Regions from separate parts of the Streptomyces sp. NBC_01451 genome, predicted to be linked through region 2. Evidence: riboswitches for the same ligand, from Rfam matches in the RefSeq annotation. Region 2 holds a riboswitch; the other holds the start of a gene.
The links. A riboswitch is a leader RNA that binds a small molecule or an ion and turns the genes downstream of it on or off. The one in region 2 is predicted to bind glycine.
Positions count from the first base shown of each region.

Region 1: another riboswitch for glycine. It lies ahead of gcvT (glycine cleavage system aminomethyltransferase GcvT); the one in region 2 lies ahead of gcvP (aminomethyl-transferring glycine dehydrogenase).

Region 1 is NZ_CP109479.1:2,645,142-2,660,548, reverse strand. Features, by position in the region: gene gcvH (glycine cleavage system protein GcvH) at 1-70, opposite strand, end outside; gene gcvT (glycine cleavage system aminomethyltransferase GcvT) at 190-1,308, opposite strand; glycine riboswitch at 1,343-1,468, opposite strand; glycine riboswitch at 1,469-1,569, opposite strand; gene OG595_RS11235 (AAA family ATPase) at 1,783-2,469, shown strand; gene OG595_RS11230 (enhanced serine sensitivity protein SseB) at 2,563-3,363, shown strand; gene OG595_RS11225 (enhanced serine sensitivity protein SseB C-terminal domain-containing protein) at 3,533-4,345, shown strand; gene OG595_RS11220 (ABC transporter permease) at 4,768-5,766, shown strand; gene OG595_RS11215 (ABC transporter substrate-binding protein) at 5,823-7,574, shown strand; gene OG595_RS11210 (ABC transporter permease) at 7,644-8,651, shown strand; gene OG595_RS11205 (ABC transporter ATP-binding protein) at 8,648-9,748, shown strand; gene OG595_RS11200 (ABC transporter ATP-binding protein) at 9,745-10,947, shown strand; partial or broken gene OG595_RS11195 (M1 family metallopeptidase) at 11,127-12,493, shown strand; gene OG595_RS11190 (trimeric intracellular cation channel family protein) at 12,557-13,225, shown strand; gene OG595_RS11185 (alpha/beta hydrolase) at 13,122-14,381, opposite strand; gene OG595_RS11180 (thioesterase family protein) at 14,527-15,387, shown strand.
Region 2 is NZ_CP109479.1:8,291,501-8,306,907, reverse strand. Features, by position in the region: gene gcvP (aminomethyl-transferring glycine dehydrogenase) at 1-2,450, opposite strand, end outside; glycine riboswitch at 2,631-2,725, opposite strand; gene OG595_RS36490 (PRC-barrel domain-containing protein) at 2,838-3,209, shown strand; gene OG595_RS36485 (DNA polymerase IV) at 3,131-4,594, opposite strand; gene OG595_RS36480 (MerR family transcriptional regulator) at 4,649-5,293, opposite strand; gene OG595_RS36475 (bifunctional nuclease family protein) at 5,575-6,048, opposite strand; gene ftsR (transcriptional regulator FtsR) at 6,134-6,868, opposite strand; gene OG595_RS45480 (FHA domain-containing protein) at 6,911-7,804, opposite strand; gene OG595_RS36460 (DUF881 domain-containing protein) at 7,935-8,819, opposite strand; gene OG595_RS36455 (small basic family protein) at 8,825-9,157, opposite strand; gene OG595_RS36450 (DUF881 domain-containing protein) at 9,157-9,990, opposite strand; gene OG595_RS36445 (mannose-1-phosphate guanyltransferase) at 10,160-12,655, opposite strand; gene OG595_RS36440 (CDP-alcohol phosphatidyltransferase family protein) at 12,767-13,375, opposite strand; rRNA gene rrf (5S ribosomal RNA) at 13,485-13,601, opposite strand; rRNA gene OG595_RS36430 (23S ribosomal RNA) at 13,693-15,407, opposite strand, start outside.

The sequences.
Region 1 (15,407 bases), 5.6 Mb from region 2:
AGACGCCGTCCTCGGCGCCCGACAGCCACTCGTGCTCCTTGCTGTAGCGCAGCTGCTGGGGGTTGCTCATGGCCTGAATTCTCCTGTACGCGGGGGACTGGTCATGCATGGGGTGCTACGGGGGAAAAACCGCCTGCCTGTCAGCAGGCAGGACACGGCTCGCTCACGACACCGGAACGAGGACCGGGGCTACTTCCGGCGCTTGTAGAAGGGCAGCGCCACGACCTCGTACGGCTCGTGGCTGCCCCGGATGTCCACGCCCACGCCCGCCGTACCCGGCGCCGAGTGCGCGGCGTCGACGTACGCCATCGCGATCGGCTTCCCGAGCGTGGGGGAGGGGGCGCCCGAGGTGACCTCGCCGATCACCCGGCCGCCGGCGACGACCGCGTATCCGGCGCGCGGGACACGACGGCCCTCGGCGACCAGTCCGACGAGTACCCGCGGCGGCTCGTACGAAGCGCGCTCGGCGGCCTCGCGCAGCGCCGCGCGGCCCACGAAGTCGCCCGCCTTCTCGAACTTGACGACCCGGCCGAGCCCGGCGTCGAAGGGGGTGAGGGAGGTGGTCAGCTCGTGCCCGTACAGCGGCATGCCGGCCTCCAGGCGCAGTGTGTCCCGGCAGGACAGGCCGCAGGGGACGAGCCCGGCGGGCGTGCCCGCGTCGGTCAGCGCCTGCCACACCTTCTCCGCGTCCTCCGGCGCCACGAACAGCTCGAAGCCGTCCTCGCCGGTGTACCCGGTGCGCGCGATCAGGGCAGGGGCGCCGGCGACCGTGCCGGGCAGACCCGCGTAGTACTTCAGGCCGTCGAGATCGGCGTCGGTGAGGGCGGCGAGGATGCCGGGGGCCTGAGGGCCCTGGACGGCGATCAGCGCGTAGGCGTCCCGGTCGTCGCGGACCAGCGCGTCGAAGCCGTCGGCGCGCTCCAGCAGGGCGTCGAGCACCACCTGCGCGTTGCCGGCGTTGGCCACGACCAGGTATTCGGTCTCGGCCAGGCGGTAGACGATCAGGTCGTCGAGGATGCCGCCGTCGGCCCGGCAGATCATCGTGTAGCGGGCGCGGCCCACGGCGACGGACCCGATGTCGCCGACGAGGGCGTGGTCGAGGAGGGCGGCTGCTTCCGCCCCCGTCACGGTGATCTCACCCATGTGGGAGAGGTCGAAGAGGCCGGCCTTCGTGCGCACGGCCAGATGCTCGTCGCGCTCGGAGCCGTACCGCAGGGGCATGTCCCAGCCGGCGAAGTCGGTCATGGTGGCGCCGAGCGAACGATGCAGGGCATCGAGCGCGGTCGGACGCGGAGGGGTGCTGCTCATCGGTAGTGCTCCCAGGGCATGACGGCGAGGTCGTTCCTCCCCATCTGTCATCGGAACCTGAGAGGTTCGTCATGACCGTCGGCGAAACGCCTGGTCACTGACTTGCACCTTGGGTGGAGCCACCGGTCATGACGACCCGCGGCCCGCTTTTCAGATGTGCCTCGCCCGCGCGGTAACGGGGCCTGAGAGATTCAAGGGAGGGACTTGCTCCTTCGGCGCCCGGGTACCCGTAGGTGCCCGGAACTCTCCCGCGCGGATTCAAGCGGCCGGTATGCAGTTGGCGGGCACATCATCGCACGCATTCCTTCGGCCCGGCAGGGGGACCCTTCACAGAAGGGACACAGCCACGCCACGGGCGTACATATCGCCCTGTAGCAGGCCTGTTGCAGTAAGCGGACCCAAACGAGAGACACCGCGTATTACCTTCTCTTTACACTCGACGGGGACGGTACTTCCCGACCCCATGGGAGGACGATCACGGTGAACAGGACCACGGTGTATGCGACGACCTCGGCCCTCGCACTGACCGACGCGCTGCCCAAGCAGCCGGCCGCCCCCGTCCGGGAGGCATGCGCCTCGCGGCCGGAACCCGTGATCCGCGACCTTCGGGAGCGCGCGGGCCACAGCCCGCACGGCCTCACCTTCGGCGCCCGCGACCTCGTCGTGGTCACCGGCCTGCCCGGCAGCGGCAAGTCCACACTGATGCGCCGGGCGGTGCGCGCCACCGGCATCGACTCCCAGAACACCCGCGACCACTGGGACGCCCTGACACCCTCCTTCCTCCCCTACGCCGTCTACCGGCCCCTTGTCCGCCTCGCCCACTACGCCGGACTGCGCAGCGCCCTGCGCTCCGGTGCCGGAGTCGTCGTGCACGACTGCGGTACGCAGGCCTGGGTGCGCGGCTGGCTGGCCCGCGAGGCCCGCCGCCGGGGCGGCACCCTGCATCTGCTCCTCCTCGACGTCACCCCGGACGAGGCCCTTGAGGGCCAGCGCGAACGCGGCCGGGGCGTCTCGCGGTACGCGTTCCTGCGCCACCGCCGGGCCGCCTCACGTCTGCTGCGCTCGGTGGAGAAGGGGAATCTGCCCGAGGGCTGCGGCTCGGCGGTCCTGATCGACCGGGACGCGGCGGACACCCTCCGCAGGATCGACTTCGCCGACTGACAGCCGTACTTGCCGGGGCCGGTTAGGGTTTTGCCCATTAAGGGACTCCCACCCAGGGACCCAGGGCAGCGGTTCACAGCAGGCGGTAGGCAGATGGACATCCCGGCGGACTTCCCCCCGGACTTTCCCGGCGGTTTCCCCGCGCAGGTACACCCGCACTCGCACGGCGGCTGGCCCGGCAACGAGCTGGAGGAGGTGCTCTCGGCATCCCTCGGGGTCCCCGGCGCGGGCGCCCGTATCGTCGAGGTCCTCGGCCGCAGCTTCGTCTGGGTTCCCCTGCCGTCCGGCGGCGGCCCCTACACCGGCCCTCTCGACCTGCCCACGATGGACATCCAGGGCCAGGCCTACGTGCCGGTCTTCAGCTCGGAGGAACAGTTCCGGCAGGTCGTCGGCGGCCATGTGTCGTACACCGTGGCCCCGGCCGTCGAGTTCGCGCGCGGTCTGCCGCCCCAGGTCGGCATCGCCGTGAACCCGGACGGTGTGGTCGGCGTCCCGCTGCCCCCGCAGGCCGTGGCCCAGCTCTGCCGCTCCGGCCGCACCGTCCTCGACGGCGCCGGCGGCGGACGGGTCCGCCTCTACGAGCCGAACTGGCAGGAGGACCCGGTCGACTTCCTCACCGCCGCGGCAACGGAGTTCGCGGGCACGGGCGTGGTCCGGACGGCCCGCCGCTGCCTGGCGGCGATCGAAACGGCCGCCCCCGTCCTGTTCGTCGGCGTCGAACTCTCCCCCTGGGACCCGCTGGCCCGCACAATTCCCATGGACGCGGTGGGCAGGGCGCTGGGGCGATCGCCCTCACCCTGGCCGGTGAACCTGGTCTTCCTGGACGCGGCCCAGGACCCGGTGACCGACTGGCTGAGGGACAGGGTCCGCCCCTTCTATCAGCATGGATACTGACGAACGCGCCCCAGGGGCAACCCCCCGGGGGCGCGGGGAACTGCGCGACAGGCCACGAATCACCCGCACTCCGCCGACAACACCAGGCCCCGAGCTCTCAACGGCCTGACCAGCGGAGCGCATAAGCTAGAACGCACAACTCGGTCAGGGTTACGAAGGGGCGGTAATGGTGAGCGCGTCGGGCACGGCCGCGGCCGGTCAGGTCGAGCACATGCTGCGCCAGGTGACGCCCGGGCGTTACGACGCCTACGAGGCGCTCCTGCGTGCCCTCGCGACCCCGTCCTCCGGCCAGATCTGGATGCTGCTCTGGCACGGCCAGGCCGGTTCCCCCGACGCGCAGTACGGAAACATGCAGGTCGACGGGTACGGATACGCGCCCTGTGTGACCTCCGCCCAGGAACTGTCGGTCAGCGGCTGGAACAGGTCGTACGAGGTGGTCGACGGCCTCGACGTGGCCCGCACCCTCTATCCGGACCAGTACGGCCTCTGGCTCAACCCGCACTCCCCGGGCGGCGGCGTCGGCATCCCCTGGCTCGACCTGCGCCGGATCGCGACAGGCCTGGAGCGCCAGCCCGCCGGCCCCCTGCGGCTGGCCGAACCCGGCATCGAGATCCCGCAGTTCTACGCCCTCCTCTCGCAGAACGCCCACCGCACCCCGGCGGTCCGCTCCCTGCGCCGCGCCTGGGTGCAGCCCGCGCTCGGCGCGCCGTATCTGGCCATCGGACTGGACGTGTACGACACCTCGCCGCCCGCCGTGGACTCGGTGCGCGCGATGATGCAGCAGTCGATCGGGGCGGTCCCCGACGGGTTGCCGGTGTCGACGGTCGCGATGTCGGACGAGCACGACCCGGTCGTGATGTGGCTGCGTGCGAACGCCCGGCCGTTCTACGACCGGGAGGCCCACGCCATCGCCGCCCCGCCCCAGGCCCCACAGGCTCCGGCGGGCGGATACGGGTATCCGCCCGCGCGGGGTCGTTACTGAGCGGATCTTCACCCGTACGGCCGAATTCGCGCGCCACTGTCTTCGCGCGTAGATGACGACGGATAGTCGCGATAGTATTCGGATGTCCCTTCTGTCCCAACTGCCCCGCGTCCGAGGGTCGTTACCCGCTGTTCGGATAACGGAATCCCCAGGACAGCATCACGGTTGCGCATACTTTCGCCGACAGGCCTTTCACGTGATCGCCGAATCACTGAAGACTCGCCTGTCAGACGATGGGGTCATCGATCCTGCGGGCGGCGGCGCATGGCTAAGTCGACTAATCAGCACGGATCGTCAGCAGGAACGAACAGCCGGTTCACCGGGCCGCACCATCTGCGGCCCGTGTCCGGCGAGCAAGTGAATCAAGCCGCAGACAGCGGCAGGCGTAGGCCGGTCACCACCGGCGAGAGGGGTCGGGTCCTGTGACCGCACCGATCGAGACCACCGCAGCGGCAGCCGAGGTACAGCCGGAGGCTGTGCTCGCCGGTGCCGGCAAGGGGCAGATCGAGGGCCGATCCCTGGGGCAGATCGCCTGGTCCCGGTTCAAGAGGGACAAGGTGGCGGTCGCCGGCGGCGTCATCGTCATCCTGCTGGTCCTGCTCGCGATCCTCTCCCGGCCCATCCAGGCGCTGTTCGGCCTCGACCCCAACGCCTTCAACCAGGATCTGATCGACCCCAACAGTTCCCTCCCCACGAGCGGCTTCGGCGGCATGAGCTGGGACCACCCGCTCGGTGTCGAACCGAAGTTCGGGCGCGACATCGCCACCCGCATCCTGGAGGGCTCCTGGGTCTCGCTGGTCGTCGCCTTCGGCGCGACGATCCTGTCCAACGTGATCGGCACGGTCCTCGGTGTGGTGGCCGGCTTCTACGGCGGACGGGTCGACACGATCATCAGCCGGCTGATGGACACCTTCCTCGCCTTCCCCCTCCTGCTCTTCGCCATCGCCATCTCCGCCACGCTCCAGGGCGGCGCGTTCGGCCTGGAGGGGCTGCCCCTTCACATCAGCGTGCTGATCTTCATCATCGGCTTCTTCAACTGGCCCTACCTGGGACGCATCGTCCGCGGCCAGACCCTGGCCCTGCGCGAGCGCGAGTTCGTCGACGCCTCCCGGGGGATGGGCGCGAAGGGGCCGTACATCCTCTTCCGCGAGCTGCTCCCGAACCTGGTCGGCCCGATCATCGTCTACTCGACGCTGCTCATCCCGACCAACATCCTCTTCGAGGCCAGCCTGAGCTTCCTGGGCGTCGGCATCCAGCCCCCGCAGGCGTCATGGGGCGGGATGATCAGCGAGGCCGTCACCTACTACGAGGTCGATCCGCAGTTCCTGATCGTGCCCGGCCTCGCGATCTTCGTCACCGTGCTGGCGTTCAACCTGCTCGGCGACGGTCTCCGCGACGCTCTCGACCCGCGCAGTCGCTGATCAGCGGTCGCGCCGAGAGTCCATCAAGTTTCCAACAATGGAGGAAGCAGACCATCATGCGAAGGTCAGCGCTGGCCGCGGTTGCGGCCATCGGTTCTGTGAGCCTGCTGCTTGCAGGTTGCAGCAAAGCCGATGACAACGAGGGAAATGACGGAACGAAGTCGGCTGGGGCCAACGCAGCGACCAAGGACGTCGTCAACGCCTCGACCAAGACAGGCGGGACGGTCACCTACGAGTACTCCGACGTCCCGGACTCCTTCGACCCCGGCAACACGTACTACGCGTACATGTACAACCTCAGCCGGCTGTACGCCCGCCCGCTGATGACCTTCAAGCCCGGTCCGGGCGACAAGGGCAACGAGCTGGTCCCGGACCTCGCCGCGAGCGCCGGTGTACCGAGCGACGGCGGCAAGACCTGGACGTACAAGCTCCGTTCGGGGCTGAAGTACCAGGACGGCACCGCGATCACCTCGAAGGACGTCAAGTACGCCGTCGAGCGCTCCAACTTCGCGCGTGACGTGCTCTCCCTCGGCCCGAACTACTTCCAGCAGTTCCTGGCCGGCGGCGACAAGTACAAGGGTCCCTACAAGGACAAGAGCGCCGGGGGCCTGGCCTCCATCGAGACGCCGGACGACACGACGGTCGTCTTCAAGCTCAACCGCGCCTTCCAGGAGTTCGACTACCTGGTCGCCACGCCGCAGACGGCTCCGGTGCCGCAGGCCAAGGACACCGGTGTCGACTACGTCAAGAACATCGTGTCCTCGGGCTCGTACCAGTTCGAGAGCTACCAGGACGGCAAGCAGGTCACCCTCGTCCGCAACAAGAACTGGGACGCGTCGACCGACCCGCTGCGCAAGCAGTACCCGGACAAGATCGTCGTCAAGCTGAAGGTCAACGCCGAGACGATCGACCAGGACGTCATGGCCGGCAACGCCATCGACCTGGGCGGTACGGGTGTCCAGGCCGCGACGCAGGCGAAGGTCGTCAACTCCGCCGCCCTGAAGGCCAACACCGACAACGCCTACGGTGGCCGTCTCGTCTACCTGGCGATCAACACCAAGCTCGCGCCGTTCGACAACGTCGCCTGCCGCAAGGCCGTCGAGTACGCGGTCGACAAGGTCTCGGTGCAGACCGCCGAGGGCGGCCCGATCCGCGGTGACATCGCCACGACCGTCCTCCCGCCGGACATCCCGGGCTACGAGAAGGCGGACGTCTACGCCACCGACGGCAACAAGGGTGACGTGGCCAAGGCCAAGGAGCAGCTCCAGGCCTGCGGCAAGACGACGATCAGCACGAACATCTCCGCGCGCAGCGACCGTCCGGCGGAGATCGACGCGGCCACCGCGATCATCAACTCGCTGAAGGCCGCCGGCATCAACGCCAGCCTGAAGCAGTACCCGTCGGGCAAGTACTTCACCGACAACGCGGGTGTCCCCGAGTTCGACAAGAAGAACAACATCGGTCTGATGATGATGCAGTGGGGTGCCGACTGGCCTTCCGGCTACGGCTTCCTGCAGCAGATCCTGCACGGTGACGCGATCGGCGCGTCCGGCAACACCAACCTGTCGCAGCTCGACAACGCCGATGTCAACAAGACGCTGGAGACGGCGATCGGCACCGAGGACAAGGCGGCGCGTGACGCCCTGTACACCGAGGTCGACAAGAAGGCCATGGACGAGGCCGCCCTCGTCCCGCTGACCTACTTCAAGGTCCTCCTGTACCGCCCGGCCGGCTTCACCAACCTCGTCTCCTCCTCGGCCTTCAGCGGTCAGTACGACTACCTCAACATCGGCACGACCAAGAAGTAGCCCCGGAAGGCAGGTGAAGGCATTGGTGCCCGCGGGCTTAGCGGCCCGCGGGCACCGGCGCCGGTCCCCGTGATCTCGTACATCCTCCGCCGGATGGCTGCGGCAGTGATCCTGCTGCTGGTCGTCACCGCGGTCACCTTCGCCATCTTCTTCGTACTGCCGCGGTTCGCCGGTCAGACCGCCGACTCGCTGGCCCAGCAGTACATCGGGAAGAACCCGTCGGCGGCCGACATCGCCGCGGTCAAGCACAACCTGGGACTGGACCAGCCCCTCTATGCCCAGTTCTGGCACTTCATCAAGGGGATCGTGGTCGGTGCCACCTACGACCTCGGCCCCACCACGGCGCACTGCAACGCGCCCTGCTTCGGCTATTCCTTCAAGACCCACCAGGCGGTCTGGCCGGAGCTGACCTCCCGCATTCCGGTGACGGTCTCGCTGGCCGCCGGTGCCGCGGTGCTCTGGCTGGTGTCCGGTGTCACGGCCGGTGTGGTCTCCGCGCTCAAGCCGCGCTCGTTCCTCGACCGCACCTTCATGGGCATCGCCCTCGCCGGCGTCTCGCTGCCCATGTTCTTCACGGGCAACCTCGCACTGCTGCTCTTCACCTACCAGTGGCCGATCTTCGGCCGCACGTACGTCCCGTTCACCCAGAACCCCGCGGAATGGGCCAACACCCTCTTCCCCGCGTGGTGCTCGCTCGCTCTCCTCTACTCCGCCATCTACGCGCGGCTCACCCGCTCGGGCATGCTGGAGACGATGAACGAGGACTACATCCGTACGGCACGCTCCAAGGGCCTGCGTGAGCGCAAGGTCGTGTTCAAGCACGGACTACGGGCCGCCCTGACCCCGATCATCACGATCTTCGGCATGGACCTCGGTCTGCTGCTCGGCGGAGCCGTGATCACCGAGAGCGTGTTCTCGCTGCCCGGCATCGGCCAGTACGCGGTACAGGGCATCACCGACAACGACCTGCCCAAGATCCTCGGCGTCACCCTGCTCGCCGCTCTCTTCGTCGTGATCGCAAATCTTCTGGTGGACCTGCTCTACGCGGCCGCCGACCCGCGGGTGAGGCTCTCGTGACCGAACTGACTCCTTTGCCCGCGAACAGCACCGCGGTGGGCGAACCCTCGCCCTCGAACGCGCCCAGCGCCTTCCTCGAAGTCCGCGACCTCAAGGTCCACTTCCCGACCGACGACGGCCTGGTCAAGTCCGTCGACGGACTCAGCTTCCAGCTGGAGAAGGGCAGGACCCTCTCCATCGTGGGCGAGTCCGGCTCCGGCAAGTCCGTCACCTCGCTCGCCATCATGGGCCTGCACCGGCTCGGCGCACGCGGCAAGAACGTGCGGATGTCCGGCGAGATCTGGCTCGACGGCAAGGAACTGGTCGGCGCCGCCCCGGACGAGGTGCGCAAGCTGCGGGGCCGCGAGATGGCGATGATCTTCCAGGATCCGCTGTCCGCGATGCACCCGTACTACACGATCGGCAACCAGATCGTGGAGGCGTACCGCGTCCACCACGACGTCAGCAAGAAGGTGGCCCGCACCCGGGCGATCGAGATGCTCGACCGGGTCGGCATCCCCGAGCCCGGCAAGCGCGTCGACGGCTATCCGCACGAGTTCTCCGGCGGTATGCGCCAGCGCGCGATGATCGCGATGGCGCTGGTCAACAACCCCGAACTGCTCATCGCGGACGAGCCGACCACCGCCCTCGACGTGACCGTCCAGGCGCAGATCCTCGACCTGATCCGCGATCTGCAGAAGGAGTTCGGCTCCGCGGTCGTCCTCATCACGCACGACCTCGGCGTGGTCGCCGAGATCGCCGACGAGGTCCTGGTGATGTACGGCGGCCGGTGCGTGGAGCGCGGTCCGGTCGACGAGATCTTCGAGCAGCCGCAGCACCCGTACACCTGGGGTCTGCTCGGTTCCATGCCCCGCATCGACCGGGAGACCTCCGACCGGCTGATCCCCGTCAAGGGCCAGCCGCCGAGCCTCATCAACGTCCCCTCGGGCTGCGCCTTCCACCCGCGCTGCCCGTACGCGGACATCCCGAAGGGCGACGTCACCCGTACCGTGCGCCCGGAGCTCCAGCAGGTCGCCGGCGGGCACTTCTCCGCCTGCCACCTCTCGCCGGAGGACCGTACGCGGATCTGGACCGAAGAGATTGCGCCGAAGCTGTGAGCGAGACGAAGAAACCCGAGGCGGCGACCGCTGTGGCGGCTTCCGACGAGCGCGAGGTGCTGCTCAAGGTCGAGGGCCTGGTCAAGCACTTCCCCATCAAGAAGGGGATCCTGCAGCGCCAGGTCGCCGCGGTGAAGGCCGTCGACGGCATCGACTTCGAGGTGCGCAAGGGCGAGACCCTCGGCGTGGTCGGTGAGTCGGGCTGCGGCAAGTCGACCATGGGCCGGGTCATCACCCGCCTCCAGGAACCGACGGGCGGGTCGATCCACTTCGAGGGCCAGGACATCACACGGCTGAACTCGGCCGGGATGCGTCCGCTGCGGCGGGACATCCAGATGATCTTCCAGGACCCGTACGGCTCCCTGAACCCGCGCCACACCATCGGCTCGATCGTCTCGGCGCCCTTCCGGCTCCAGGGCGTCGAGCCCGAGGGCGGGGTGAAGAAGGAGGTCCAGCGCCTCCTGGAGCTGGTGGGCCTCAGCCCCGAGCACTTCAACCGCTACCCGCACGAGTTCTCCGGCGGTCAGCGCCAGCGCATCGGCATCGCCCGCGCGCTCGCCCTGAAGCCGAAGCTGGTCGTGGCGGACGAGCCGGTGTCCGCGCTGGACGTGTCGATCCAGGCGCAGGTCGTGAACCTGATGGACGACCTCCAGAAGGAACTCGGCCTGACCTACGTGATCATCGCGCACGACCTGTCCGTCGTGCGCCATGTCTCGGACCGTATCGCGGTGATGTACCTCGGCAAGATCGTCGAACTCGCCGACCGGTCCTCCCTGTACGAGGCTCCGATGCACCCGTACACCAAGGCACTGATGTCGGCGGTGCCGGTACCCGACCCCAAGCGCCGGGGCACCAAGAGCGAGCGCATCCTGCTCAAGGGCGATGTCCCGTCGCCGATCGCGCCGCCGAGCGGCTGCCGGTTCCACACCCGGTGCTGGAAGGCGACGGAGATCTGCCGGACGACCGAGCCGCCGCTCCTGGAGCTGAAGCCCGGCCAGCAGGTCGCCTGCCACCACCCGGAGAACGCGGCGGACCAGGCGCCGCAGGACACGGTGCTGCTGTCGGCGGCGAGGGAGGCGGTCGAGCTGGTGACTCCGGCCGCGAAGGCGGACCCGCAGACGAAGGCGGACGACGTCGCCCCCACCGCACCGCCGGAGGCGGAAGCGGAAGACGACCGTCAGGAGTCAACTGACAAGTAAGGCATGACGAGTTGGCAAAGTCATGCACATGTTCGAACGGGAGAGCGCAGAGTCGTCCGTGTCCGTCTTGTCCGACCGGTACACGCTCGAAAGGGACGACCCATGGCACTCTCCCGTTCGCACTCTCCCGTTCGGCACGTTTAGGGGCCGTCGCCACCGCGGCGGCCTCCTTCCTCGTCATCGCCGCTTCCTCCGCCCCGGCCCCCGGCGCCGACGGCATCGGTGACTCCTGCTTCCCGCAGCTGGGCAACGGCGGCTTCGACGCCCGCCTCCCCCAGCTCTCAACTTCGTTCGACCCGGGGGGACCCCCATCGCCCTCGACCTCGCGTACGACCCGGACACCGACCGACTCGACGGCCGTACGACCATCACCGCCCGCGCCACCCAGAACCTCTCCTCCTTCGATCTGGACCTCCAGAAGCTCGATGTCACGAAGGTCGAAGTGAACGGCAGACGCGCCCAGTTCACGCGCGACGGCGACGAGATCCGCATCACGCCTCGCGGCCGGCTGTCCAAGGGGCGGGACTTCGAGGTCGCCGTCACCTACGGCGGAGTGCCCGAACCGCTCGGCGGGCCCATCGTCTTCGGCTCCAGCTGCGGGTGGATGAAGACCACCGACGGCGTCTTCGTCGCCTGTGAGCCCAACGCCGCCTCCACCTGGTTCCCGTCCAGCGACCACCCCTCCGACAAGGCATCCTTCGACATCCGGATCAAGGCGCCGAAGGGGCTGACCGCCGTCTCCAACGGCCGGCTGGTCTCGACGTACGACAAGGGCGGCTCGACGTACACCCACTGGCGCGAGAAGAAGCAGATGGCGACCTACCTCGCCACCGCCACCATCGGGAAGTTCGACGTGAAGACGGGCGTCACGCCCGGCGGGACGCCGATCTACGTGGCGATCGACCCGGTGCTGGCCAACGGCAACAGCGTCGACGTGTACGCCGTGACGGCCGAGGCCACCGACTACTGGTCGAAGGTCTTCGGGCCCTACCCGTTCGAGGAGACCGGCGCGATCGTCGACGACATGCCGGCCGCCGGGTTCTCGCTGGAGACGCAGACGAAACCGGTCTACTCGGCCGTGCGCAGCGAGACGACCATCGTGCACGAGCTGGCCCACCAGTGGTTCGGCGACTCCGTGTCGACCGAGCGCTGGAAGGACATCTGGCTCAACGAGGGGTTCGCGACCTACGCCCAGTGGCTGTGGGCCGAGTACAAGGGCACCCGCTCGGCGCACGACTCCTTCCTGGCCGGTTACAACGCCCGCCCCGCCGACAGCGCCTTCTGGCAGATCGTCGTCGGTGATCCGCAGCGCGACACCATGTTCGCCTCGGCCGTCTACCAGCGCGGCGCTATGACCCTCCAGATGCTCCGCGAACGCATCGGCGACCCCGCCTTCTTCAAGCTCCTGCCCACCTGGACCGAACTCCACCGGTACGGCAACGCGAACACCGACGACTTCGTCCGGCTCGCCGAGAAGATCAGCGGCAAGCAGCTCGACGACCTCTTCCAGACGTGGCTCTTCACGACCGGCAAGCCCGTCATCTAAGCAGTAGAGCCATCTGGCCTTGCTTTGTAAGGCGCACGCCCGATTCCAGGTAAGAATATGGGGGTGATTCAGCAGCTCTTCAGTCCCTCCGTCCAGCACACCCTGGACCTCGTCGGCATCTTCGTCTTCGCGATCTCCGGCGCTCTGCTCGCCGTCCGGAAGAACTTCGACGTCTTCGGGATCGCCGTACTCGCCGAGGTCACCGCGCTGGGCGGCGGGCTGCTGCGGGATCTGGTCATCGGGGCGGTGCCCCCGGCGGCGTTCACGGATCTCGGGTACTTCCTGACGCCGCTGTTCGCCGCCCTGCTCGTCTTCTTCCTCCACCCGGAGGTGGAGCGCATCCAGGCGGGCGTGAACGTGTTCGACGCGGCGGGCCTCGGGCTGTTCTGTGTCACGGGCACGGTGAAGGCGTACGACTACGGTCTCGGCCTCACCGCCTCCGCCGCCCTCGGTCTCGCGACCGCCGTGGGCGGCGGAGTGCTGCGTGACGTGCTCGCCAACGAGGTTCCCTCACTGCTGCGCTGGGACCGCGACCTGTACGCGGTTCCGGCGATCGTCGGCTCCGCGCTGGCCGTCCTCTGCATCCGCTACGACATCCTCAACCCGTTCACCAGCGGGTTCGCGATCGTCACGGCTTTCGTACTGCGGCTGCTCGCGATGCGGTTCCACTGGCGAGCTCCGCGTGCGTGGCACCGGCGGTCGACGGCTCGTGACGAGGAGTCCGCCGGGTAGAGCCGGTCGCGAGGCCGTCGCTCGCCTTCCGGCCGCCCGCGTCGAACTGCTGGGTCAGCCAGCGGAACACCGTGGTGATCTGGGGCCGCCACAGCGCCATGTTGTGCCCGCCGTCGCTGCGCGGCAGATATACCACGTCCACCGCGGTCGGTGCCTTCGCCACCTTCTGAAGGGCCAGGCCGGCCTCGTAGCCGTCACCGGACTCGCCGGAGACGTAGAGCGCGACGGCGGGCGGCACGCGGTCGTGCTTGAGGATCAGGTACGGGTTGTTCGCGGCCCGCAGCTGCGGGGTCCGGGCGGCCAGCGAGAGGGGTTCCCCGGCCGGGTCGTTGTAGCCGGACATGGACACCGCGGCCCGGTAGCGGTCGGGGTGCGCGACGGCGAGCTTGGCCGCGCAGTGCGCTCCGGCCGAGTACCCGGCGACGGCCCAGCCGCCCGGCCCGCCCTCGGCGCGGAAGTTGTCGGTGACCATCTTCGGTACGTCGACACTGAGCCAGGTGTCCGCGTCGACCCGGCCCGCGATGTTGGCGCAGCCCGTGTCCGCGTCGGCGATGAGGGTCGTGCGCGGCGACACCAGGATGAAGGGCGTGATCTGGCCGCTCCTCATCAGCGGCAGCAGCTGCTGGGGAGCGTGCAGTGAGCCGAACCAGGACTTCGCCGAGCCCGGGTAGCCCGGCAGCAACTCGACCACGGGGAACCTGCGGTGCCGGTAGGCGGCCTGGTGGTACTGCGGCGGCAGCCAGACGTAGACCTCGGCGTCGACGCCCGAGACCTGGCCCCTGAGATCGGTGACCTCGACGCCGCCGGCCGCGTGCATGCCGGGCCCGTCGGCCTCGCGGAACGTCTGCCTCACCTTCGGCAGTCTGCGCAGCGAGATACCGCCGGTGCCGTCGGGACCGAGGTCGGCGGCGGCCTGGACATGGTCGCCGGTGCCGAGGAGGTCGCCCCAGTTGTCGTACAGGTTGTTGGAGTTGTTCACCAGCAGGAACACCAGGGTGACCGCCGTGGCCTGGGCGAACAGCACCATCAGCAGCCGGGCGGCGCCACGCACGAGCGCGGGCCCGCGCACCCGGGACCAGAGGGCGAGGGGCAGCAGTACGGCGACGGCGACGAGCGCGATCGTCGTGAGGAGGAACGGCGTACCGGTGAGGCTCATGTCTGGAAGGAGGACGATCCGACGCCGGAGGTCACGGCTGCGGACGAACCCTTACCCAAGACATTCCGGTCACTTACCAAGAGGCGGCACCGCCCGCACCCGACAAAAGCTACCGCTTAGTATTGCTCTGCTGTACCGTTCACACATGCCAGAAGCAGCTTCCGCGCAGACCGCGCGAGCCACCATCGGTGACAGTGAGTTCGACCGCGACACCGCCGTCACCCGGCGCGCGCCCGGGGTCTACGACACCGAACTCTCCGCCGGCTGGACCGTCATCGGTGCCGTCAACGGCGGCTATCTGCTGGCGGTGCTGGGCCGCGCCCTCGCGGACGCCCTCCCGCACGGCGACCCGTTCAGCGTCTCCGCGCACTACCTCACCGCGTCCCGTCCGGGTCCGGCCGTCGTCCGCACGGACGTGGTCCGCACCGGACGCTCACTGTCCACCGGCACGGCCTCGCTCTTCCAGTACGACGACGACGGCCAGGAGGTCGAGCGGATCCGCGTCCTCGCCTCCTACGGCGACCTGGACACCCTCCCCGACGATGTCCGTACGACCGCCGAGCCGCCCGCGCTGCCGCCCATGCACCAGTGCTTCGGCCCGCAGGACGCGCCCGCCCCCGTCCCCGGCAGCTCCGCCATCGCCGACCGGCTGATGCTCAAGCTCGACCCGGCCACCCTCGGCTGGGCGCTCGGCGCACCCTCAGGCAAGGGGGAGATGCGGTCCTGGTTCGGGCTCGCCGACGGCCGTGACGCCGACCCGCTCGCGCTGCTTCTCGCCGTCGACGCGCTGCCGCCGACCGCGTTCGAGATCGGCCTCTCCGGCTGGGTCCCGACGGTCGAACTGACCGTCCATGTGCGCTGCCGGCCCGCCCCGGGTCCGCTGCGGGTCTCCATAACGACCCGCAACATGGCCGGCGGCTTCCTTGAGGAGGACGCCGAGGTCTGGGACAGCGCGGACCGACTCGTCGCCCAGTCAAGGCAGTTGGCGAGCGTACGGCTCGGATGAGGGCCGCGCGGCGGCTTCTG
Region 2 (15,407 bases):
ATGCACTCGTGCGCGACCAGCCCGCCCGGCCCGGTGTAGAGCACCGGGTAGTGCGGCTCCAGCCGCTTGGCGATGTAGTTGGCGCTCAGCACGGCCACCTGCGTGGCCCGCTTGAGCCCCTCGCCGCCCATCAGCCGGACGTACGCCCACGAGATCGGCAGGATGCCCGCGGAACCCCAGGGCGCCGCCGAGACCGGCCCGACGCCCGTCTCGGGCCCGGCCGCGGGCTGGAGGGGGTGGTTGGGCAGATACGGCGCGAGGTGATCCCGCACGCCTACCGGGCCGACCCCCGGACCGCCGCCCCCGTGCGGGATGCAGAACGTCTTGTGCAGGTTCAGATGCGAGACGTCCCCGCCGAAGTGCCCCGGCCTGGCCAGCCCCACCAGCGCGTTGAGGTTGGCCCCGTCGACGTACACCTGCCCGCCGGCCTCGTGCACCTGGGCACAGATGTCGGCGACATGCTCCTCGAACACCCCGTGCGTGGACGGGTACGTGATCATCAGCACCGAGAGCTCGTCCCGGTGCTGCTCGATCTTCGCCCGCAGGTCCTCGACGTCGATCTCACCGTCCCCGGCCGTCTTCACGACGACGACCTTCATGCCCGCCATGACGGCGCTGGCCGCGTTGGTCCCGTGCGCGGACGACGGAATCAGGCAGACGGTCCGCTGCTCGTCCCCGTTGGCCCGGTGGTACCCGCGTACGGCGAGCAGTCCGGCCAGCTCGCCCTGCGACCCGGCGTTCGGCTGGAGCGACACCTTGTCGTACCCGGTGACCTCGGCGAGCTGCTCCTCCAGCTCACGGATGAGCGTCAGATAGCCCTGCGCCTGCTCGGCGGGCGCGAAGGGGTGCAGCTGGCCGAACTCGGGCCAGGTGACCGGCTCCATCTCGGTGGTCGCGTTGAGCTTCATGGTGCAGGAGCCCAGCGGGATCATGCCCCGGTCGAGCGCGTAGTCGCGGTCGGCGAGCCGACGCAGGTAGCGCAGCAGCGCGGTCTCGGAGTGGTACTCGTGGAACACGGGGTGCGTGAGGATCTCGTCGGTGCGCAGCAGCGCCTCCGGCAGCGTGTCCCCAGCGGACGCGTCGAGCGCCTCGATGTCACCGTCGACCCCGAACGCGGCCCACACGGCGCCCAGTTGAGCCCGCGTGGTGGTCTCGTCGCAGGAGACGGACAGCCGGTCGGCGTCGACGAGGTGCACATTGACCCCGTGCTCGCGCGCGGCGGCGACGACCTCGCCGGCCTTCCCGGGCACCCGCACGGTGAGGGTGTCGAAGTAGGCCCCGTGGACGACCTCGACGCCGCCCGCACTCAGCCCCGCGGCGAGGATCGTGGCGTACCGGTGGGTGCGCCGGGCGATCGTCCGCAGCCCCTTGGGCCCGTGGTGGACGGCGTACATGCCCGCCATCACGGCCAGCAGGACCTGGGCCGTGCAGATGTTGCTGGTCGCCTTCTCGCGGCGGATGTGCTGCTCCCGCGTCTGCAGGGCGAGCCGGTACGCCTTGTGCCCGTCCGCGTCCACGGAGACACCCACGAGCCGCCCCGGCAGGCTGCGCGCGAACTGCTCGCGCACGGCCATGTACCCGGCGTGCGGCCCGCCGAAGCCCATCGGCACGCCGAACCGCTGGGTCGTCCCGACCGCGATGTCGGCGCCGAACTCACCGGGCGAGGTGAGCAGCGTCAGGGCGAGCAGATCAGCGGCGACGGTGACCACGGCACCGAGCCCGTGCGCCTGGTCGACGACCGGCTTCAGGTCCCGTACGACACCGGAGGCGCCCGGGTACTGGAGAAGCACACCGTTGATCTCGCGACCGGCGATGTCGTCCGGGATGCCCGCGCTCAGGTCGGCGACGACGACCTCGACGCCGACGGGCTCGGCCCTCGTCTCGATCACGGCGATGGTCTGCGGCAGGGCGTCCGCGTCGACGAGGAAGAGCCCCTTCTTGTTCTTGCCCATGCGCCGGGACAGCGCCATCGCCTCGGCGGCGGCGGTGCCCTCGTCGAGCAGCGAGGCACCGGAGGTGGGCAGCCCGGTGAGGTCGGCGACCATGGTCTGGAAGTTCAGCAGCGCTTCGAGGCGCCCCTGCGAGATCTCCGGCTGGTACGGCGTGTACGCGGTGTACCAGGCCGGGTTCTCCATCACGTTCCGCAGGATGACCGGCGGGGTGAAGGTCCCGTAGTACCCGAGTCCGATCATGGACCCCAGCACCTGGTTCCGGTCGGCCAGCGACCGCAGCTCGGCCAGCACCTCGGCCTCGGTGCGCGCGCCCGGCAGGTCGAGCGCGTCGGCGTTCCTGATCACGTCCGGGACCGCGGCGGCCGTCAGCTCGTCGAGCGAGCCGTATCCGACCTGCGCGAGCATCTTGGCCCGGTCCTCGTGATCGGGCCCGATGTGACGGCGCTCGAAGGGCGTGCCCTGTTCGAGTACGGCGAGCGGAGTGCGGTGGGCGGTCATTGCGGAGGCCTCCTGGTCGTCGCGACCTTCGAGGGGCACCACGGCACGGGTGCCCGAACGGCCTCCCCCTCTGTCATCTCAACCTGAGAGCTTCACCGGGCCGCCAGCACGCTGACGTCCCGGCTTTCACCGTCGGTGAGAGCAGGAGCCGTCAGCACCCGCTCTTCTTTCCAGAGTGACCTCGTCCATGCGGTACAGGGGCCTGAGAGATTCCGGGGAGGATTTGCTCCTTCGGCGTCCTCCGAGGTTCCGGAGGACTCTCCCGCACGGGGTCAGCAGCCATTGGCAAGCCTATCAGCGGGCTCCACACACACCTTCGAGTGGCCGCCTTCCCCGAAGTGCTCTTTTGTAGTGCTTACGGATGAGTTGCGACCATTGGGAGGGCCCGTGCAGACCGACATCGATCCGCGTAACCTGATCGGCCGCAAGGCCTTCGACCGCAACGGCACCAAGATCGGCACGATCGACGAGATCTACCTCGACGACGCCACAGGAGTGCCGGAGTGGGCAGCCATAAGGACAGGGCTGTTCAGCAGGGACGCCTTCGTGCCCCTGGAGCCCAGCGAACTGGTCGACGGCGCCCTGCGCATCCCCTTCGAGCGGGCCCTGATCAAGGACGCTCCCGACTTCGGCGTGGGCCGCCACCTCTCCCCGGAGCAGGAACTGCAGCTCTACCACCACTACGGCCTCGACGTGGCTCCGCCTCCGCCCTTCCCGGACCACGACTTCGGCAGGCTGGCGGGCACGGACGACGCCTGATCCGACGACTCCTCCTCGTCCGGACCGCCGGGTCTTCGCGGCGCGAGGGTCACCAATGGCAGCGGGTCCGCCGGCTCCAGCGCCGGATCGTCGGTCCGGAACGTCCGCACCCGCCCCGGCTGCTCCGATTCCGGCGTCTCGAACCGGACGGTCACCCGCCCCAGCCCACTCCCCTGCACCCAGCCGTGGCCGAAGTCGGCATGCCGTACGTCGTGCCCGGTGGTCCAGTGCCGATCGACGGGCTGCTCCACCTCCTGCCGCTCACCACCCTCGTGCTCGGCCTCCTCCACCGGTTCGAGCGCCGCCAGCTCCCCGGCGGCCTGCGCGAACAGATCCTCCTGGGTGAAGTCGGCCAGACCGCTGACCCCCACCCCGAGCAGCCGCACACCACCCGTCGTGTCCACCGCCTCCAGGAGCCTGGCCGCCGCCTCACGCACCACCCCTGGGTCGTCCGTGGGCCCCCGGAGCGTCTCGGAACGGGTCAGCGTGGAGAAGTCGTACCGCCGCACCTTGAGGACGATGGTCCGCCCGGACAGCCCGGCACCGCGCAGCCGACGCACGCACCGGTCCGCCAGCCGCTGCACCTCCGTCCCCACCCGGACCCGGTCGTGGATGTCCACGTCGTACGTGTCCTCGACCGACACGGACTTGGTCTCCCGCGCGGACACCACGGGCCGCTCGTCGTGCGCCAGCGCCATCGCGTACAACGCGTGCCCGTGCGCCTTTCCCAGCAGCCGCACGAGCTCGGCCTCGCCCGCCTCGGCCAGCTCGTCGACCGTGCTGATCCCGGCCCGCCGCAGATGGTCCCCGGTCGCCGGGCCGACCCCCGGCAGGGTTCGCACCGGCATGGGTCCGAGCAGCGCCCGCTCGGTCCCCGGTTCGATCACCACCAGACCGTCCGGTTTGGCCTGCTCCGAGGCGATCTTCGCGAGCATCTTGGAGGCGGCGAGCCCCACCGATCCCGTGAGCCCCGTGACGGCCCGTATGTCCGCGCGCAGCCTGGCCCCGGCAAGCCGCGCCGACGCCTCGTCCCAGGCCGCCTCCCCGGCCTCCAGGTCGACGAACGCCTCGTCCAGGCTCAGCGGCTCCACCAGGGGCGACAGGGCGTGCAGGAGCCCCATGACCTGCTCACTGATCGACTTGTAGAACCCGCCCCGGGGCACGAGATAGGCGGCGTTCGGCGCGAGCCTGCGCGCCTGCGCCATCGGCATCGCGGAGTGCACCCCGAAAACACGGGCCTCGTACGACGCGGTGGCCACCACCCCGCGCGGCCCGAGCCCGCCCACGACAACGGCCTTCCCGCGCAGACTCGGCTTGGACGCCTGCTCCGCCGAGGCGAAGAAGGCATCCATGTCGAGATGCAGGATCGTGGGCGCGTTTCTCACATCACCGATGCTGCCCTACGCCACTGACAATGCCCCTGAACCCGGGGACGCCGCTCAGACCGCCCGGTTGCGCCGCCGCGCCAGTTCGTCCGTGGGGTTGTGCCCGATGAGCGTCTCGCCGGTGTCGACGCGCTCCCCGTGCAACTGCGAGAGAGCGCTTTCCACATCACGCCAGACCACACCGACGGCGATACCGAAAATGCCCTGCCCGCCCTGGAGCAGCGCGTGCACCTCGTCCGGGGAGGTGCACTCGTAGACGGTCGCTCCGTCGCTCATCAGCGTCATGCGCTCCAGATCTCGGAACTCGCACGCCCGGAGATGCTGAACCGCCGTACGGATGTTCTGCAGCGAGACGCCGGTGTCCAGAAAGCGCTTGACGATCTTCAGGACCACAACGTCCCGGAAGCTGTAGAGCCGCTGCGTCCCCGATCCGTGCGCGGGCCGCACGCTCGGCTCGACCAGACCGGTGCGCGCCCAGTAGTCCAACTGCCGGTACGTGATGCCTGCCGCCGCGCACGCCGTGGGTCCGCGGTAGCCGATCTCCTCGGACGCCATGGAAGTCGCCCCTCCGCTGCCTGATACAGCCGTCGGCCGCCGCGGAACGTGATCGGCCGCGCTGCCGTGAAGCGGGTACGGGCCGCTCTCCCCCAGACCGCGTCCGGGGGCACCCCCAGCCGTACCGTCGCCGCTGCTTCTCACGCCGACCTCCGTCCTTGAACTGCCTTCTCGACGGTAGGCAGTCACCAGGGGTGCGTCAACGATCGCCACACTCGGCACGCCGAGTGATAATCACCCTAGGAGTGGTTTCCCGTACCCCACCGCGGGGAAAGGCTAGCCGAATGTGCTCCGCGTGGGCCGCAGGACGCTCTCACACGCCGCTGGCAATTGCCATCATCCGTGACGTCACGGGTCAAAGGACGCGCCCCACCGACCAGTGGGTCCGTGGGGCGGCGAGCCCAGTCAGCCGTCGCTGTCGCAGCTCACTGGCTGTTGGTCCCGAAGTCCTCGGGAGAGATCTGGTCGAGGAACTCGCGGAACTTCTCCACCTCGTCCTCCTGTTCGTCCGGGATCGCGATCCCGGCGTCGTCGAGCACTCCGTCGCTGCCGTAGATCGGCGTACCGGTACGCAGCGCCAGCGCTATGGCGTCGGACGGGCGGGCGCTCACCTCGACGCCACTGGCGAACACCAGCTCCGCATAGAAGACACCCTCGCGCAGGTCCGTGATGCGCACTTCGGTGAGCTCCTGGCCGACGGCCTCCAGCACGTCCTTGAACAGGTCGTGGGTCAGCGGTCGTGCGGGGGCCATGCCCTGCTGGGCGAAGGCGATCGCCGTCGCCTCACCCGGCCCGATCCAGATGGGAAGGTAGCGGTCGCCTCCCACTTCACGCAGGAGCACGATCGGTTGGTTGGAGGGCATTTCGACCCGGACACCTACGACATCGAGCTCGTTCACACAGCAACCCTAGGCCGTGCCCGGGATGTTTGGGTAGTCGGGCACGGAACGGGTGACCGATCCGCCCTCCGGCAGCCCTCCGCGCTCAGGGCTGCCGCACTCCCAGCGCGATCCGCACCAGGGCTGCGTGCAGCTTCACCGTGAGCCCCGACAGTTCCTTGCTGCGGGCCTCCGCGAGGGCCCTGGTCTGGGGATTGCGGTGACGCTTGAGGGGGGCCACCACCTGGTCGACCAGGCCGGCCTCGCGCTCGGCGGCGGCCTTCATCACCCGTAGGTGCCGCGGCTCGATCCCGAACCGCCCCAGCTCGGCGACGAGCGCGGCGACGGTGACCGTCTCTGCGTCGTACGCACCGTCGGACAGCGGAGCCACCAGCCCGTACGACTGCCACTCCTCGAGTTCCTCGTCGCCGATCCCGGCGGCGGCGAGCAGCTCGGCGCGGCCGATACGGACAGCGGTGGGCCCCTCGGGCTCCAGAACCGGCTCGCCGTCCCGCTGGCGGCCGACCGTGGGAAGCGGGACGGCCTCGCCGCGCTCCATGGCGTCCAGGTACTCCCTGATCACCTTGAGCGGCAGATAGTGGTCCCGCTGCATCCTCAGGACATGACCGAGGCGCTCGACGTCCTCCGGGCTGAACTTGCGGTACCCCGACGGAGTCCGCTGCGGCTCGATGAGCCCCTCCGACTCCAGGAAACGGATCTTGGAGATGGTGACTTCGGGGAACTCGTCGCGCAGCGCGTTCAGCACTGTGCCGATGCTCATCAGCCCACTGTCCGCGGCGGCGATGCCGTGCCCGGCACCGCCGCTCGGTGTTTGAAGCATGGACCTTCCCTGGGGTCTCCCCGGACTCGGTCCGGAGGAGGGTCAGTAGCCCCGCTGGCTCGCGTAGAACACCAGCCGGTACTTGCCGATCTGCACCTCGTCACCGTTCGACAGGGCGACCTGGTCGATCCGCTCGCGGTTGACGTACGTGCCGTTGAGGCTGCCCACGTCGGCGACGGTGAACATGCCGTCCTGGCCCCGGCGGAACTCCACGTGCCGCCGCGACACGGTCACGTCGTCCAGGAAGATGTCGCTCTGCGGATGACGCCCGGCCGTGGTCAGCTCACTGTCCAACAGGAAGCGGCTGCCCGAGTTCGGGCCACGGCGCACCACCAGAAGCGCCGACCCCAGCGGCAACGCGTCCACCGCGGCCTGCGCCTCGGGCGAGAGCATCGGCATCTGCGTCTGACCGGTGACCTCGGCGTCGTACGCCTCGATACCGGAGATGGAGATCGTGGACGTCGTCTCCGACGGACGCTCGGGGGTGACCCCGGCCCGCAGCGGCGCACCACAGTTGGAGCAGAAGCGGCTGTTCTCCGCGTTGCGGTTACCGCACCTCGTACACACCAGGGCCGACATCGACGGATCCTCCTGCCGCGGCTGCCCCGCCGGGGCATTGGACGCATACGGATCGGAGGAAAACTCTCCACCCGAACTTGAGGTTGACGGTTCCCCGAAACCTATGCGCCCGGACTGGGCAGGGTCAACAGACGGCGCGCCCTGACCTCCCGGAACGTCACCGCCCGGACCACCGACCTGATCCCGGAACAGCGGACGCGGACCGTCCGCGTCGGGCTGTGCGCGATGACGGGCGGTCGCATTGTCGCTGCTGCCCTCTCGCGCGCTCTTGCCGAACAACTTCGCAAACAACTTCACGGGCGATTCCCCTTGACCGAAACAGACCCGCCCGTGGGGCAGGACGAACCCTGACTGCACCTACCGGTCGACCCGGACATCCTCACAACGTCCGCCGCCACCTGACAGTTTCCACCACGCACCACCCATTCGGTGCGCCGACCCCCCGCAACCTCATGCCCTCCCCGGACAGCCCCCATGCACCCCCGGTTCACTCTGAGGACGACCGAGCGTAGTCAGGCTGCTTCGCCGCTCGCAAGGCGTCCACGACGATCTTGTCCGCCCGCTCCACGGTAACGGTGGCCTGCTCCTTCTCCAGGGTCTGCACCACACCTCCGGGGATGTTGAGCGCCGGTTCGAGGTCCTCCGGCTTGCCGATGACCTTGAAACGATAGGGAGTGTCGATCTTGTTCCCGTCGACGCTCACTCCCCCACCGTCCTCGTCCGCCAGAAAGGTCCCCGCGACAACCCGTACACCGTTGACCTGGATCGCCTCGGCACCCGCCGCACGCAACTCCTGGATCGCGTCGAGCAGCATGTCGGCTTCGACCGTTCCCTTCGTGTCCTCGATGGTCAGCGTGATCCCGGGCCCCTGCGCGGCCACCGTGCCCGCCAGGATGCCCAGTTGCCGCTCCTTCTCGACCGTCTGCTTGCGGGCCTCCTCAGCCTGGTCCGAGCTGTTCTCCAGCTCGGTCCGCTGATCTTCGAGACCCTGCTTCTCGTCCTCAAGACGCTGCGTACGGTCATCAAGTTCATCCAGGATGCGTACGAGGTCCTCCTGCCGCGCACCGCGCAGCGCACCGTCGTTGTCACTGGTGGACGCGACCTGCACCGCCAGCCCGAATCCGAGCCCGAACAGCAGCAGGGCGACGATGAGTTGGGCCCGGGTCACCCTCGGCGGCCACAGCCCCTTCGCCAGCCGCTGACGGCCGGTCAGGGACGGCTCGGTCTCCTCGTCGGCCCCCGATTCCAGGCCCTGCTCCTCCGAAGGCTCCGCGGGCGGGCCGGAGACCTCCTCGGGCAGTTCCTCGCGCAGTCGGTTCTCGACCGTCTCGGGGTGCTTGTCGCTCGCGTCGTTCTTGTCGTTGTCACTCATCGGCGTCAGGCCCGGAACACGTGCCGGCGGATCGCCGCGGCATTGGAGAAGATACGGATACCGAGAACCACGACGACACCGGTGGACAACTGGGCGCCCACGCCCAGCTTGTCGCCCAGGAAGACGATCAGCGCGGCCACGACGACGTTCGACAGGAACGACACCACGAAGACCTTGTCGACGAAGATCCCGTCGAGCATGGCCCGCAGACCGCCGAACACGGCGTCCAGGGCCGCGACGACGGCGATGGGAAGGTAAGGCTCGACGACCGCCGGCACCTCGGGCCGGACCAACAATCCCGCCACGACGCCCACGACGAGGCCCAGTACCGCGATCACTATGTGCCCTTCTCTGTTCTCGGCTGTGCTGTACGTACGATCACACTCGGTGCGGCGGGCAGCCGGAGGTCGCTCTCCACTGAGATGCCGGTCCGGATGTCGAAGTTCTCCTGCAGCGCGTGCAGATACAGTCCGTCGGCGCTGTCCTGGAACCTGCTGCTCAGCCGCTTGCCGTCCCCCACCGCGAGCACCGTGTACGGCGGCACCAGCGGCTTGTTGTCGACCAGTATCGCGTCTCCCGCGGCCCGGATCGCCGACAGTGCCGTCAGCCGCTGCCCGTTGATCGCGATGGCTTCGGCCCCCGACTGCCACAGCCCGTTCACGACCCGCTGCATGTCCCGGTCGCGCACCCGCCCGGTGTCGGAGAACCCGGAGGTCTCCCGCGCGTCCCCGCCGGCACCGCTGTCGGCTTCCTTCGCGTCGTCCACGACGAGCTTGACACCCGGCCCGTGCACCTCGATCGCCCCCGACAGGATGCCCACCAGGTCGGCCTGTTCACCGCCGCCCTCCGACTTCAGCGCCGCGCGCTGCCGCGCGCTCACGTCGTCGCGCAGTTGGTCGACCGTCTTCTCCAGCCTGTCGGCCGACTCGGTCTCGCGGTCGATGCGGTCGATCAGCTCTTCGCGCTCCTTGGCGATCACGGGCGCCGCTATCCGCGCCTGAGCAGCACCCACAGTCACGACGAGGGCGGCGAGCACCAGCCCGGCAGCAAGCCCCAGCTTCGCTCTCAGCGGCTTCGGCAGCCCGCCGTCACCCGCGGCCTTCCGACGCGCGGCAGCCTCGGCATAGCCCTCGTCGAGGCTGTGGTCCATGACGTTGGTGAGCAGCGACATGGACGCGTCCGGGCGGGTTCGGCTCGTGGGGATGCTCCGAACGGGGGGCTGCTGCGGCATGCCGCACATCGTCCCACGTCGCGACCACTGCCTCCGAACGGCCCCACCGGCGTGCCGGACAGGCCCCTTCGGGGAACTTCCCGTCCGGCACGCGCGCGTGTCCGTCGATTCAGCGACCGGCGCCGTCCACAACGGCCGACCACTCGTCGAGCAGCGCCTGAGCGGAAGCATCGTCCGGGCCCTCGGCCCACAGATGCGTGACAGCCTCAGCCGGGTCGGGCAGAACCATCACCCAGCGCCCGTCGGTCTCGACCACACGCACCCCGTCGGTCGTATCGACGAACCGCTCTCCGGCCTCCTCCACCACCCGCCGCATGACAAGTCCCTTGACGGCCCAGGGAGTCGCCAGATCCCGCTTCAGAACATGCGCCCGCGGAATCCTCGCGTCGATCTGACTGAGTGTGAGCTGGGTCCGCGCGACCAGCCCGATTAGCCGTACGAAGGCCGCCGAACCGTCGAACACACTGCTGAACTCGGGGACGATGAAACCGCCACGGCCGTCCCCGCCGAAGATGGTCGACTCATCGCGCCCGACCCGGGTCAGATCGTCGGGCGAGGTAGTGGTCCATTCCACCTGGGTGCCGTGATACGCGGCGACCTGCTCGGCAATTCGAGTAGTGGTCACCGGCAGCGCCACTCGCCCACTGCGTCGTTCCGCGGCCACCAGATCGAGCATGACGAGCAACGCCCGGTCATCCTCGATGATCCGCCCCTTCTCGTCGACGAGTGAAAGTCGCTCGCCCACCGGATCGAAACGCACACCGAAGGCCGCACCTGCCGACGCCACTATCTCTCCGAGCCGTACCATCCCGGACCGCCGGGTATCCGCGGATTCCGTCGGCCTGGACTCGTCGAGACCGGGATTGATGGTCAGCGAATCGACCCCGAGCTTGCCGAGCAGACTGGGCAGCACGAGCCCCGCGCTGCCGTTGGACGCATCCACGACAACCTTGAGACCGGACTCGGCGATCCCCGTCGTATCGACGTTCCGCAGCAACGAACCTGTGTACGAATCGAACACACTGGCAGGGAAATGCAGATCCCCGATCTCCCCCGGGAACGCCCGCCGGTACTCCTGCCGCGCGAACACCCGGTCCAGCTTCCGCTGACTCGCCTGCGAGAGATCGGCCCCCTGCCCGTCGAAGAACATGATGTCGACGGAGTCAGGCACACCGGGCGTCGTCCGGATCATGATCCCCCCGGCACTCCCCCGCGCGGTCTGCTGCCTCGCCACCGGCAGCGGTACGTTCTCCAGGTCGCGTACGTCGATGGCGCTGGTCTGCAACGCGGAGATGACCGCCCGCTTCAGCGCGCGGGCACCGCGGGAGTGGTCGCGGGCGGTGGTGACCGTGGACCCCTTCTTCAAGGTCGTCGCGTAGGCACCCGCCAATCGCACCACCAGCTCGGGCGTGATCTCGACGTTCAGGATTCCGGACACGCCACGGGCACCGAAGAGATGTGCCTGCCCCCGCGATTCCCAGATCACCGAGGTGTTGACGAAGGCGCCGGCCTCGATCGTCTTGAACGGGTAAACGCGTACGTTCCCCTGAATGATCGATTCCTCACCGACGAGACACTCGTCGCCGATGACCGCTCCGTCCTCGATCCGCGCCGCACGCATGATGTCGGTGTTCTTCCCGACCACGCAGCCACGCAGATTGCTGTGCTGGCCGATGTACACGTTGTCGTGCAACACGGCCCTGTGCAGAAAGGCTCCGCTCTTGACGACGACGTTCGAGCCGACAACGGTGTGCTCGCGGATTTCCACGCCGGCCTCGACCTTGGCGTAGTCCCCGATGTAGAGCGGTCCGCGGAGCACGGCATCGGGACTCACTTCGGCGCCCTCCGCGACCCACACGCCGGGCGAGATCTCGAAGCCGTCGAGCTCGACATCGACCTTGCCCTCAAGGACGTCAGCTTGCGCCTTCACATAGCTTTCGTGCGTACCGACGTCTTCCCAATACCCCTCGGCGATATAGCCGTAGACCAGCCGCCCTTCCTTCATCAGCTGCGGGAAGACATCACCGGACCAGTCGACGGAAACATCGGCCTCGACGTAGTCGAAGACCTCGGGCTCCATGACGTAGATGCCGGTGTTCACGGTGTCGGAGAAAACCTGACCCCAGGTCGGCTTCTCAAGGAAGCGTTCGACCTTGCCTTCCTCGTCCACGATGGTGATACCGAACTCCAGGGGATTCGGCACCCTCGTCAGACAGACAGTGACGAGCGCACCCTTTTCCTTGTGGAAATTGATGAGCTCGGTGAGGTCGAAGTCGGTCAGCGCATCACCGGAGATGACGAGGAAGGTGTCGTCCTTCAACGCCTCTTCGGCGTTCTTGACGCTTCCGGCGGTACCGAGTGGCTTCTCCTCATTGGCATAGGTGAGCTCCATCCCGAGCTCTTCACCGTCACCGAAGTAGTTCTTGACGAGCGAGGCCAGGAACTGAACAGTAACGACTGTCTCGTTGAGCCCATGCCTTTTGAGCAGCCGCAGCACATGCTCCATGATCGGCCGATTCGCCACTGGCAGGAGCGGCTTGGGCATGCTTGAGGTCATTGGGCGAAGGCGCGTGCCTTCGCCTCCGGCCATCACGACGGCCTTCATGTCGGAAGCGTCCTCCTTGAAGAGACGGTCTAGCCGACTTCACCCGTCCAGATTGTCCCGCACTTTTTCAAAGCGGGCCATCGAGCCACTACTGTCGCCCAATCGGCGAGCTCAATCGGCCATGGTGTCCGCACGGACCAGCCGACGGACTTGTACCACGTAGAGGACTCCTGCCCACCAGTACAGGGTTGTACCCCATCCAGCGAACGCCCATCCGAAAATAGCAGCGAGTGACGAGATCCATCCACTTCCGTCACTGAGCAGAAGCAGCGGGAAGGCGTACATCAAGTTGAACGTAGCGGCCTTCCCCAGGAAGTTCACCTGCGGCGGCGGATACCCATGGCGTCTGAGGATGCCCACCATCACCAGAAGGACCAGCTCTCGCGCCAACAGTGCAGCGGTCAACCAGATTGGCAGGATCTCGCGCCACGTGAGACCGACCAAAGTCGAGAGAATGTAGAGCCGGTCAGCTGCGGGATCAAGGAGCCGGCCAAGACTGCTGATCTGGTTCCAGCGCCTCGCGAGCTTGCCGTCCAGATAGTCACTGATCCCGCTCAGCATGAGCACCAGGAGTGCCCAGCCGTCGCTCTTCGGGCCACCGAACTCGGGCCGAAGGATCAGCCAGAGAAAGACGGGTACGCCGACGAGGCGCGCCATGCTGAGGATGTTCGGGATGGTGAGGACCCGGTCTGTCTGGACGCGGGTCTCCTGGACCTCCACCCGGGAGCCTCCTGTGGGAAATGAGCCAACGATGCCCCCTGACCTTACCTCAACGCAAAAAAGCTCCGGCTCTCGGGCGGTGTGCCCAAGAGCCGGAGCTATAAAAGAAGTTCGGCGGTGTCCTACTCTCCCACAGGGTCCCCCCTGCAGTACCATCGGCGCTGTGAGGCTTAGCTTCCGGGTTCGGAATGTAACCGGGCGTTTCCCTCACGCTATGACCACCGAAACACGGTGAAACACATATCAACCGCACCACCCAGTGGCCCCGGGCGGGGTTGTTCGTGGTTTCAGAACCAACACAGTGGACGCGAGCAACTGAGGACAAGCCCTCGGCCTATTAGTACCAGTCACCTCCACCCGTTACCGGGCTTCCAGATCTGGCCTATCAACCCAGTCGTCTACTGGGAGCCTTACCCCATCTAGTGGGTGGGAACACTCATCTCGAAGCAGGCTTCCCGCTTAGATGCTTTCAGCGGTTATCCCTCCCGAACGTAGCCAACCAGCCATGCCCTTGGCAGGACAACTGGCACACCAGAGGTTCGTCCGTCCCGGTCCTCTCGTACTAGGGACAGCCCTTCTCAATGTTCCTGCGCGCGCAGCGGATAGGGACCGAACTGTCTCACGACGTTCTAAACCCAGCTCGCGTACCGCTTTAATGGGCGAACAGCCCAACCCTTGGGACCGACTCCAGCCCCAGGATGCGACGAGCCGACATCGAGGTGCCAAACCATCCCGTCGATATGGACTCTTGGGGAAGATCAGCCTGTTATCCCCGGGGTACCTTTTATCCGTTGAGCGACGGCGCTTCCACAAGCCACCGCCGGATCACTAGTCCCGACTTTCGTCCCTGCTCGACCCGTCGGTCTCACAGTCAAGCTCCCTTGTGCACTTACACTCAACACCTGATTGCCAACCAGGCTGAGGGAACCTTTGGGCGCCTCCGTTACTCTTTAGGAGGCAACCGCCCCAGTTAAACTACCCATCAGACACTGTCCCTGATCCGGATCACGGACCCAGGTTAGACATCCAGCACGACCAGACTGGTATTTCAACGACGACTCCACCCGAACTGGCGTCCAGGCTTCACAGTCTCCCAGCTATCCTACACAAGCCGAACCGAACACCAATATCAAACTATAGTAAAGGTCCCGGGGTCTTTCCGTCCTGCTGCGCGAAACGAGCATCTTTACTCGTAGTGCAATTTCACCGGGCCTATGGTTGAGACAGTCGAGAAGTCGTTACGCCATTCGTGCAGGTCGGAACTTACCCGACAAGGAATTTCGCTACCTTAGGATGGTTATAGTTACCACCGCCGTTTACTGGCGCTTAAGTTCTCAGCTTCGCCACACCGAAATGTGACTAACCGGTCCCCTTAACGTTCCAGCACCGGGCAGGCGTCAGTCCGTATACATCGCCTTACGGCTTCGCACGGACCTGTGTTTTTAGTAAACAGTCGCTTCTCGCTGGTCTCTGCGGCCACCCCCAGCTCGGAGAGCACGTCTCCTCACCAGTGATGGCCCCCCTTCTCCCGAAGTTACGGGGGCATTTTGCCGAGTTCCTTAACCATAGTTCACCCGAACGCCTCGGTATTCTCTACCTGACCACCTGAGTCGGTTTAGGGTACGGGCCGCCATGAAACTCGCTAGAGGCTTTTCTCGACAGCATAGGATCATCCACTTCACCACAATCGGCTCGGCATCAGGTCTCAGCCTTAATGTGCGACGGATTTACCTATCACACGGCCTACACCCTTACCCCGGGACAACCACCGCCCGGGATGGACTACCTTCCTGCGTCACCCCATCACTCACCTACTACAGGTCTGGTCCGTCGGCTCCACCACTCCCCCTTGCCCGAAGGCTCCGGGGCGGCTTCACGGACTTAGCATCGCCTGGTTCACTGTTTGACGCTTCACAGCGGGTACCGGAATATCAACCGGTTATCCATCGACTACGCCTGTCGGCCTCGCCTTAGGTCCCGACTTACCCTGGGCAGATCAGCTTGACCCAGGAACCCTTAGTCAATCGGCGCA